One region of the Streptomyces sp. NPDC050534 genome, then DNA from elsewhere that is predicted to be linked to it. Evidence: riboswitches for the same ligand, from Rfam matches in the RefSeq annotation. Region 1 holds a riboswitch; the other holds the start of a gene.
The links. Region 1 has a riboswitch for cyclic di-AMP ahead of ACIBN2_RS41895 (M23 family metallopeptidase). Riboswitches for the same ligand answer to the same signal wherever they lie in the genome.

Region 2: linked by a shared signal. The riboswitch ahead of ACIBN2_RS10540 (peptidoglycan DD-metalloendopeptidase family protein) and the one ahead of ACIBN2_RS41895 (M23 family metallopeptidase) in region 1 are both predicted to bind cyclic di-AMP.

The regions. Positions count from the first base shown of each region.
Region 1 is NZ_JBITHF010000019.1:19,115-23,561, forward strand. It holds gene ACIBN2_RS41885 (PrsW family intramembrane metalloprotease) at 1-1,225, shown strand, start outside; partial or broken gene ACIBN2_RS41890 (aldo/keto reductase) at 1,245-2,227, opposite strand; gene ACIBN2_RS41895 (M23 family metallopeptidase) at 2,382-3,407, opposite strand; cyclic di-AMP (ydaO/yuaA leader) riboswitch at 3,419-3,577, opposite strand; tRNA gene ACIBN2_RS41900 (tRNA-Met) at 3,883-3,956, opposite strand; gene ACIBN2_RS41905 (dihydrofolate reductase family protein) at 4,007-4,447, opposite strand, start outside.
Region 2 is NZ_JBITHF010000002.1:1,058,258-1,062,704, forward strand. It holds gene ACIBN2_RS10530 (tyrosine-protein phosphatase) at 1-780, opposite strand, end outside; gene ACIBN2_RS10535 (alpha-galactosidase) at 952-3,030, shown strand; cyclic di-AMP (ydaO/yuaA leader) riboswitch at 3,335-3,493, shown strand; gene ACIBN2_RS10540 (peptidoglycan DD-metalloendopeptidase family protein) at 3,498-4,433, shown strand.

The DNA of each region.
Region 1 (4,447 bases):
GGTGCGGTACGGCGCACTCAGCACGCTTCTCGCGCTCTCCGGGCTCGTCATCCTCGCTCTGGTGCGCGAGCAGACCGGCACCGAAGGGTTCCTGGTGGGACTCGGGCTGGCCGTGCTGCCCGTGCCCCTGCTCATAGCCGCCTTCCGATGGCTCGACCGCGTCGCCCCCGGCCCCTGGCGCAACCTGCTGTTCGCCTTCGCCTGGGGGGCCTGCGCGGCGGCGCTGATAGCGATCGTCGCCAACAGCTTCGCCACGAAGTGGATAGCGACGGCGACGGCCGATCCGTCCAGCGCCGACACCCTCGGCGCGACCGTGATAGCGCCCATCGTCGAGGAGTCGGCGAAGGCGGCGGCCGTCCTTCTCGTCTTCCTGTTCCGCAGACGGGACTTCACCGGGATCGTCGACGGGGTCGTCATAGCCGGCGTCACCGCCACCGGCTTCGCGTTCACCGAGAACATCCTCTATCTGGGCACCGCCTTCGGCACCGACCAGCTCACCGGCGAACGCGGCATCGCCTCCGTCACCGCCGCGACGTTCTTCGTGCGCGTCATCATGTCGCCGTTCGCGCACCCGCTCTTCACCGTCCTGACCGGCATCGGCTTCGGCCTCGCCGCGGTCTCGTCGGAGCGCCAGCATCTGCGGCGGATCCTCGTCCCGCTCTCCGGCCTGCTGCTCGCGATGGGCATGCACGCGATCTGGAACGGCTCGTCGACCTTCGGCGAGTACGGGTTCTTCGCCGTCTACGCCGCCTTCATGGTCCCGGCGTTCGGCCTGCTGACCTGGCTGGTGATCTGGACGCGCCAGCGCGAACTGCGCACCGTACGCGAGGAACTGCCCGCCTATTCCGTGGCCGGCTGGCTCTCCCCCGCCGAGCCCTACGCCCTCGGTTCGATGCGGGCACGCCGGCTGGCCCGCGACTACGCCGCCCACTACGGCGGCAGGCCCGCGGCCCGCCAGGTCACCCAGTACGAGGCGTACGCGACCTCGCTGGCCTTCCTGCGGCACCGGGGGCGCCGCGGCCGCGCCGGCGCGGATTTCGTCGTCAGGGAGAGGGAGTTGCTGTACGAGCTGTGGCGGCGGCGCGAGGTGGCGCGCCCGGCGCTGGACTACGCGGCGCGCGCGACGGCGCCCCCGGTTCCCGTGGTCGCGGCGCCCTGGCCGGTGTACGGGGTGTACGGATATCCGGCGACACCGAATCCCGCGTACAACCCGTACCGGTCGTAGGGCCCGCCGGCCCGTGCGATCAGGCCGACGCCTTCGTCAGCCGCGCGACCTCGGCCTCCGTGAGGGTCAGCTCCGCCACCTGAAGCAGCGCCGGCAGCTGTTCCACCGTGCGGGCGGACGCGGTCGGCGCGGCGACCGTCGGCCGGCCGGCGAGCCAGGCCAGGGCGACGGTGGGCACCGGGGCGTCGTGGGCCTGGGCGATCTCGTCGAGCGCGGTCAGGACCCGCTGCCCCCGCTCGCTCTCCAGGTACTGCGCCACCCGGCCCGCACGCGCGCTGTCGACCGTCGTGCCGGGCCGGTACTTGCCGGTGAGGAAGCCGGCGGCGAGGGCGAAGTACGGGACTGCCGCGAGGCCGTAGCGCGCGGCCACGTCCTGGAGCTCGCCCTCGTAGGTGTCGCGTGAGACCAGGTTGTAGTGCGGCTGCAGCGCCACGTACTTGGCCAGGCCCTCACGGTCGGAGAAGTCGAGGGACGCGCGCAGCCGCTCGGCCGAGATGTTGGACGCCGCGATGTGCCGCACCTTGCCCGCCCGCACCAGCTCGTCGAGCGCGCCGATGATCTCCTCGACCGGCACCTCCGGCTTGTCGAAGTGCGTGTAGTAGAGGTCGATCTCGGTGCCCAGGCGGCGCAGGGAGGCGTCCGCGGCGGCCTTGATGTTGGCGGCCGTCAGGCCCGGGAACTCGGGGTGCTGGCTGACCTTGGTCGCGATGACCACGTCGTCGCGGTTGCCGCGCGACCTGACCCTCCCCCACTCTCGGCTTCGCTCGAGCGGGGGGACCCCCATCCGATGATCGTCTCGGACTCGCCGCCCTGGTGGCCGTCGACCCACGACGAGTAGGAGTCGGCGGTGTCGAGGAAGTTGCCGCCCGCGGCCGCGTAGGCGTCGAGCACGGCGAAGGACGTGGCCTCGTCGGCGGTCCAGCCGAAGACGTTGCCGCCGAGGCAGAGCGGGAAGACCTCCAGGCCGGAGGAGCCGAGCGTGCGCAGAGAAGGGGACGTCATGCCGTACGTCAACGAATGCGCCGGAGCGGCCCATTCCGCCGATGCCGCAAAGATCACGTAAACACAGAGCGTGTGGCCGGCGGACGCGCATACGTCCGCCGGCGGCCCCGACGTCGGGGGGAAGCCGCCGGGACCACCGGGGTCCGGGCGTGGATCAGGGGTTGAGGCCCTTGCCGCGCAGCCACGTCATCGGGTCGATGCCCTCGGCCTGGCCGTTCGGGTGGACCTCGAGGTGCAGGTGCGGCCCGGTCACGTTGCCCGTGGCGCCGATCCGGCCGATGACCTCGCCCGTGCTGACCTTCTGGCCCACGCTCACGTTGATCGACGACTGGTGGCAGAACCACAGCTCCGTGCCGTCGTCGAGCGTCATGATCGTGCGGTAGCCGTAGGCTCCGGCCCAGCCGGCCTCGGTGACCGTGCCGCTGTGGACGGCCTTGATGGGCGTACCCGTGGGGGCGGCGAAGTCGAGGCCCGTGTGGTAACCGGAGGACCACATGGAGCCGGGCTGCCCGAAGGTGCCGGTGATCGTGTAGGACACGACCGGAAGCTTGTACTGCTTGGCCAGCTCGGCCAGGCGCGCCGCCTCGGCCGCCTTCTTGGCCTCCGCCTCGGCCTTCTCCTTGGCGGCGGCGGCCTTGGCCGCGGCCTCCTTCTCCGCCTTGGCGGCGGCGTCGCCGGCCTGCTTGGCGATGGCCGCCTCGGTGACGGACTGGACCTTGCTGTCGACCTGGACCTGCTGGCTCTCGGCCTGCGCCATGATGCGGTCGCGCAGCGCCTGACCGGCGTCCCTGGCGCCCTGCCCGGCGTCCTTGGTGGTCACCCCGACGGAGCTGAGCGCGGTGGCCGAGCCCTTGGGCGTCTCGGCGGAGCCGCCGAACATGTGGCCCACGGAGGCCAGGTCGGGCATGGAGATGGACACCGGCGGCTTGCCGGTGTTGGCGCTGGCCATGCCGCCCGCGCCGACGGCGGCTATGACGCCGACGCCGAGGACCGTGGAGCTGCGGGCGAGTCCACCGCCGCGCTGCTTGGCGACACGGTGCCGGCCGCGGACCGGCTGGAGGGACTCCTCGGTGGGGTTCCACTCCTCCCACGGACCCTCGTCGGAACGGGGGGCGGGGAAGCCGAATGGCTCGGTGCTCGGCACGAACGGTGCTGCCGGGGCAGGCGGGTTGGACGCCACGTGGGCGCGCTCCTTTCCTTCCTTCACGCCTACCGGGTTAGCTGACGGGTTCGGAGCAGGAAGGTCTCCTACGCGCGTATACCAGCCGTGCCTCCACGGCTGGCATCCAAGCGATTCACCCCTGGGTGGTGGTTCCCCGGTTCCCTTGCGGGATTCGGCAGTGCGCACGGAGCCGCCTCTTGTGACGGCTGGGACGACCGCGCTGCGTTATCGAACGTTAATAGACCCGGGGTGCCGATTCCAAGCTGTTCTGCTTGATCATTAATGCTTCTTGGCCTGGACGTACGGGCCAAGAGAGACGAAAAACGGGCGAGTTGACCTCACCTCGGATTCCCCACCGGTTCTGACGGTGCGTCAGTTGTTATGCGGAAAGCGGTCGCCCGGTCACCACTTGTGACAGGACCCGGTGAGACATCCGGGGCGGAAAACACTCAGGGCCGGAATCCGTTTCCGGATTCCGGCCCTGAGCCTTGAGTAGCGGGGACAGGATTTGAACCTGCGACCTCTGGGTTATGAGCCCAGCGAGCTACCGAGCTGCTCCACCCCGCGTCGTTGTGTGACCAGCATACGCCATCCGCGGGGCCTCCGACGCCACGTGCTCAGAAGCCCGGCAGATGGCGGTTCGGCGCCTTGGCCTGCTCCTCGTGTTCCTCCAGTACGACCACCTCGACACCCCGGGCCGCCAGCAGGCCGCTGCCGTCCGCGCCCGCGACGAAGGTGTCGGGCTCCCGCCAGGCCGTGACCACCCGCCGTACGCCCGCGTCGAGGATCAGCCGGGCGCACGGCTTCGGCCGGGACGCGCGGCGGGTGCAGGGCTCCAGGCTGCTGTAGACCGTGGCCGACGCCAGCCTCGGATCGGCCGGGCCGAGCTTGGCCAGGGCCGCCTCCTCGGCGTGCACGACGGGGTCGCCGCCCTCACGCGAGTGACCGCGGGCGAGCTCCGTGCCGTCGGCGGCGACGATCACCGCGCCCACGCTGAAGGCCGTGCGGGAGGGCGGGCACAGGGCCGCCAGCTCGCAGGCGAGGGCCAGCCAGTGGTG
Region 2 (4,447 bases), on a different contig from region 1:
GCGCAGGCCCGCGCGCAGCTCCGGGGTGAGGTCGAGTCCCCGCTCCAGGTAGGTGTCGACGTCGCCCCAGGTCAGCTCGATCGTCTCGAAGGCCGCCGCCAGATACTCGGCGCGGGCCTCGAACAGGGGGCTGAGCAGCTCCATGACCTCGGGGGAGTAGCCCGCGCTGGAGGAGCTGCTGCGGTGCACCTTGTAGCGGCGGTGCCTGGCGTTGGACTCCAGGTAGTCCGTGACGATCGCCTCGCGCTCGACGCCCAGGGCGAGCAGCGTCACGGCGATGGACAGACCCGCACGGTCCTTGCCCGCCGCGCAGTGCATCAGTGCGGGCACGCTGTCCTCGGCGAGTGAGCGCAGCACGCGCGCGTGCTCGGCGGTGCGGTCCCTGATGATCGTGCGGTAGGAGGAGACCATCCGGCCTGCGGCCTGGCCGTCGCCCAGGATGCCGCGCAGCTGCTCGATCTCGCCGTCGCGGACCATCTGCCAGAACTCGGCGCCGTCGGCCGGGTCGGTCAGCGGCAGGTTCACATTGCGCACGCCCGGCAGCTCGACGTCCGGGCCCTCCAGCTTCTGGTCCGCGGCGTTGCGGAAGTCGAAGATCGTGTGCAGGCCCAGCGAGGACAGGAAGGTGGCGTCCTCGTCGGTCGCGTGCGCGAGGTGGCCGCTGCGGAACAGCACTCCGTGCCGCACCCGCCGTCCGTCCGCGGTCGGGAGGCCACCGACGTCACGGAAATTGCGGACACCGGCGAGTTCGGGTTCGGTCGACGGCATCTGCTGCGTCACGGGTGCTCCTCCCACTCCACCCGAACGGCGCGACTCGTCGACGGGCGCTCAGTCGACCATACGACATGGATTCCTGAGGCAATGAGTTGTCCACAGGCGTTGCGACCAGGCCTCACCACCCCTAATGATGTTGGCAATTGAGCGCACCTGTTCGGATGTGTGGGGGCTGGAATGCTGGAAATCGCCGACAACGGCCGTACGTGGCTCCTCAGTGGGCCGGCGAGCAGTTATGCCGTGCACCTCACCGAGGACGACGAACTGCTGCACCTGCACTGGGGCCCGAAGATCACGCTCGCCGACGCCGAGGCCCTCGCCGTGCGTCCGCTGCCCGACTACTGGCCCTTCGAGTCGCCGCTCGACGGACGCGAGGAGTACCCGGTCGAGGGCGGCCCCCGCTTCGTGCGCCCCGCCCTGTCGGTCCGCACCGACGAGCGGCGCGGCACCGAGTGGCACTTCGAGGCCCACGAGAGCGAGCACGGCGGCGACGGCGGGCTGCGGCTGCGCTTCCGCGACGGTGGCCTGACGATCACGCTGCACTACCGGATGCGGCACGACGTCGTAGAACGCTGGGTGAGCCTCGGCAACGAGGGACCCGCCCTGGAGCTGCTGCGCGCCGATGCGGCGACGTGGACGCTGCCCGAGCGTGAGGGCTGGCGGCTGTCCCAGCTGCACGGGCGCTGGGCCGCCGAGTCCCGGTTGGCCGCCTCGCCCCTCACCTACGGCGAGAAGGTCATCGGCAGCCGCCGCGGCCACACCGGGCACCAGCACCTGCCCTGGGTCGCCCTCGACACCGACGCTACCGAGGACCGCGGCGAGGTCTACGGCTGCGCGCTGGGCTGGTCGGGCTCCTGGCGGATCGCCGTGGCGCAGCTGCCGGACGCGCGCGTGCAGATCACCGGCGGCGCCGGATACGACGACTCCGGGCTGCTGCGCCTGGAGGCGGGGGAGTCCTACGAGACACCCGTCTTCGCGGGCCTGTGGAGCGACGGCGGCTTCGGCGGCGCGAGCCGCGCCTGGCACGCCTACCAGCGCGCGTACGTGATCCCGGACGCGGACCAGGACCGGCCGGTCCTGTTCAACTCCTGGGAGGCCACGGAGTTCGACATCTCCGAGGAGCAGCAGTCGGCGCTCGCCCGGCGGGCCGCCGCGATCGGCGTCGAGCTGTTCGTCGTCGACGACGGCTGGTTCGGCAGGCGCACCAGCGACCGGGCCGGACTCGGCGACTGGACCCCCAACCCGGACCGCTTCCCGAAGGGGCTGACGCCCCTCGCGGAGTATGTGCACGCCCTCGGCATGCAGTTCGGCATCTGGGTCGAGCCCGAGATGGTCAACCCGGACAGCGACCTGTACCGCGAGCACCCCGACTGGGTCCAGTTCCAACCGGGACGAAAGCGGACGGAACTCCGTAACCAGCTCGTGCTGAACCTGGCGCGTGAGGACGTCCAGGAGTACCTGTGGCAGCAGCTCGACGCGCTGCTGTCCAGCGCCCCGATCGACTACGTGAAGTGGGACTTCAATCGCTGCTTCACCGACGCGGGCTGGCCCGGCGAGCCCTATCCGCAGCGACTGTGGACCGACCATGTGCACGCCCTGTACGCGCTGTTGGACCGGTTGCGTGCGGCCCACCCCGGTGTCGCCTTCGAGTCGTGCTCGGGCGGCGGCGGCCGCATCGACCTCGGGATCATGAGCCGTACGGACCAGGTGTGGACCTCCGACAACACCGACCCGCTCGACCGGCTCGCCGTCCAGCACGGCTTCAGCCAGCTCCACCCCGCGCGCGTGATGGCCGCCTGGGTCACCGACAGCCCCAACACCCAGCTCAACGGCCGCGTCAGCTCGCTGCGCTTCCGGTTCGTCAGCTCCATGGCCGGCGTGCTCGGGGTCGGCGGCGACCTCACCCGCTGGAGCGAGGAGGAGCTGGCCGAGGCGGGGGAGTGGGTGGCCCTCTACAAGGAGATCCGGCCTCTGGTGCAGCACGGCGACCTCTACCGGCTGCGTCCGCCGGCGGGCGGCCTGAGCGCCGTGCAGTACGTGCACGGGGGTGACGCGGTCGTCCTCGCCTGGCTCCAGGCGCAGAGCTACGGCGAACCCGTGCCCGCGCTGCGCCTGAAGGGCCTCGACCCGGCAGCCTCGTACGAATGCCTCGAAACGGGCGAAATCCACGGAGGCGCCGTACTCCTGCACCACGGACTGCGCACCGGACTGCGGGGCGATCTCGACGCGGCGGTCTTCCGTCTGCGCCGCATGTGAGCGAGTTGTCCGTATTGGGGTATTGGTGTAACTCGCTCCGGAATAAGGGCTCCTGGCGGGAAGGTGCGTGAGGAGCGTCATATCCGTGACCGAACGTGGTCCGTCATGTTCACGTAATTCGCATGCTTCACAAGGGAATTCGACCGGGAAGACGCACCCTTAATCCACGCAGGGTCACCACTGTTTCCCATTAAGGATCAACAGAAACGCTTTCACGGGGAACCGTCACTTGTCCCTTTGCGTCCTCGTCGCTTACGTTCGCCACCGATCCGGACGGACGCCCAATCCTGCCGCCGCCCGGTGCCCGCACAACTCACCCGTGAACGGCAGGAGCGGGGGACCCACAGGTATGACCGCCTGTTCCGGTTCCCGGAACGGCTTGGGGTAAAGCCGCGTCAAACGCGCGGCCGGGCATCTCCAGCCCGCACCCGACAGCTCACCTCGTAGGCGCCGGAGAGGAATTCGTCATGCCCGCGAAGGGTAAGCACCGCCGTCCGAAGTCCCTGCGCTTCACCCGCACCATCGCCGTCGCCGGTACCGGTGGCGCCGCACTCGCGCTCCCGCTGATGGGTGCCACCGGCGCCCACGCCGCCACCGCGGACTCCGTTTCCCAGTCGGTTTCGCAAAAGGCCGTCCAGTCCCTTCCGGGTGCCGAGAAGAAGGCCACCGAGAAGAAGAGTGCCGGGAATCACAACGGCGTTCGGACCTATGCGGTACGAGCCGGCGACTATCTCTCGAAGATCGCCAATGAGCAGCACGTGGCCGGTGGCTGGAAGAAGGTCTACTCGGACAACCGCCAGGCCGTCGGCGACGACCCGTCGCTGATCCACCCGGGCCTGAAGCTCACGCTCGGCAAGAAGGCCGCGCCGGACGCCACCAAGTCCTCGGCCGCCCCGAAGGCCTCGGCCAAGAAGTCGGCCGTCAAGAAGTCGACGGTGAAGAAGTCGACGGTGAAGAAGACCACCGCTACGCAGGCTTCCGAGACCACCGGCAGCGGCTTCACCCTCCCGGTGAACAGCTCCTCCATCGGCACCGGCTACAAGGTGGCCGGCAGCATGTGGTCCAGCGGCTACCACACCGGCGTCGACTTCGTCGTCCCGACCGGCACCACCGTCAAGGCGGTCGGCACGGGCACGGTCGTCTCCGCCGGCTGGGGCGGCGCGTACGGCAACCAGGTCGTCGTCAGGCTCGCCGACGGCTACTACGCCCAGTACGGCCACCTGTCGCAGATATCCGTCTCGGCCGGCCAGGCCGTCACGGCGGGCCAGCAGCTCGGCCTCTCCGGCGCCACCGGCAACGTGACCGGCCCGCACCTGCACTTCGAGATCCGCACCACGCCGAACTACGGCTCCGACGTGGACCCGGTCTCCTACCTCCGCTCGAAGGGCGTCACCGTCGGCTGAACCCCCTCGCGCCA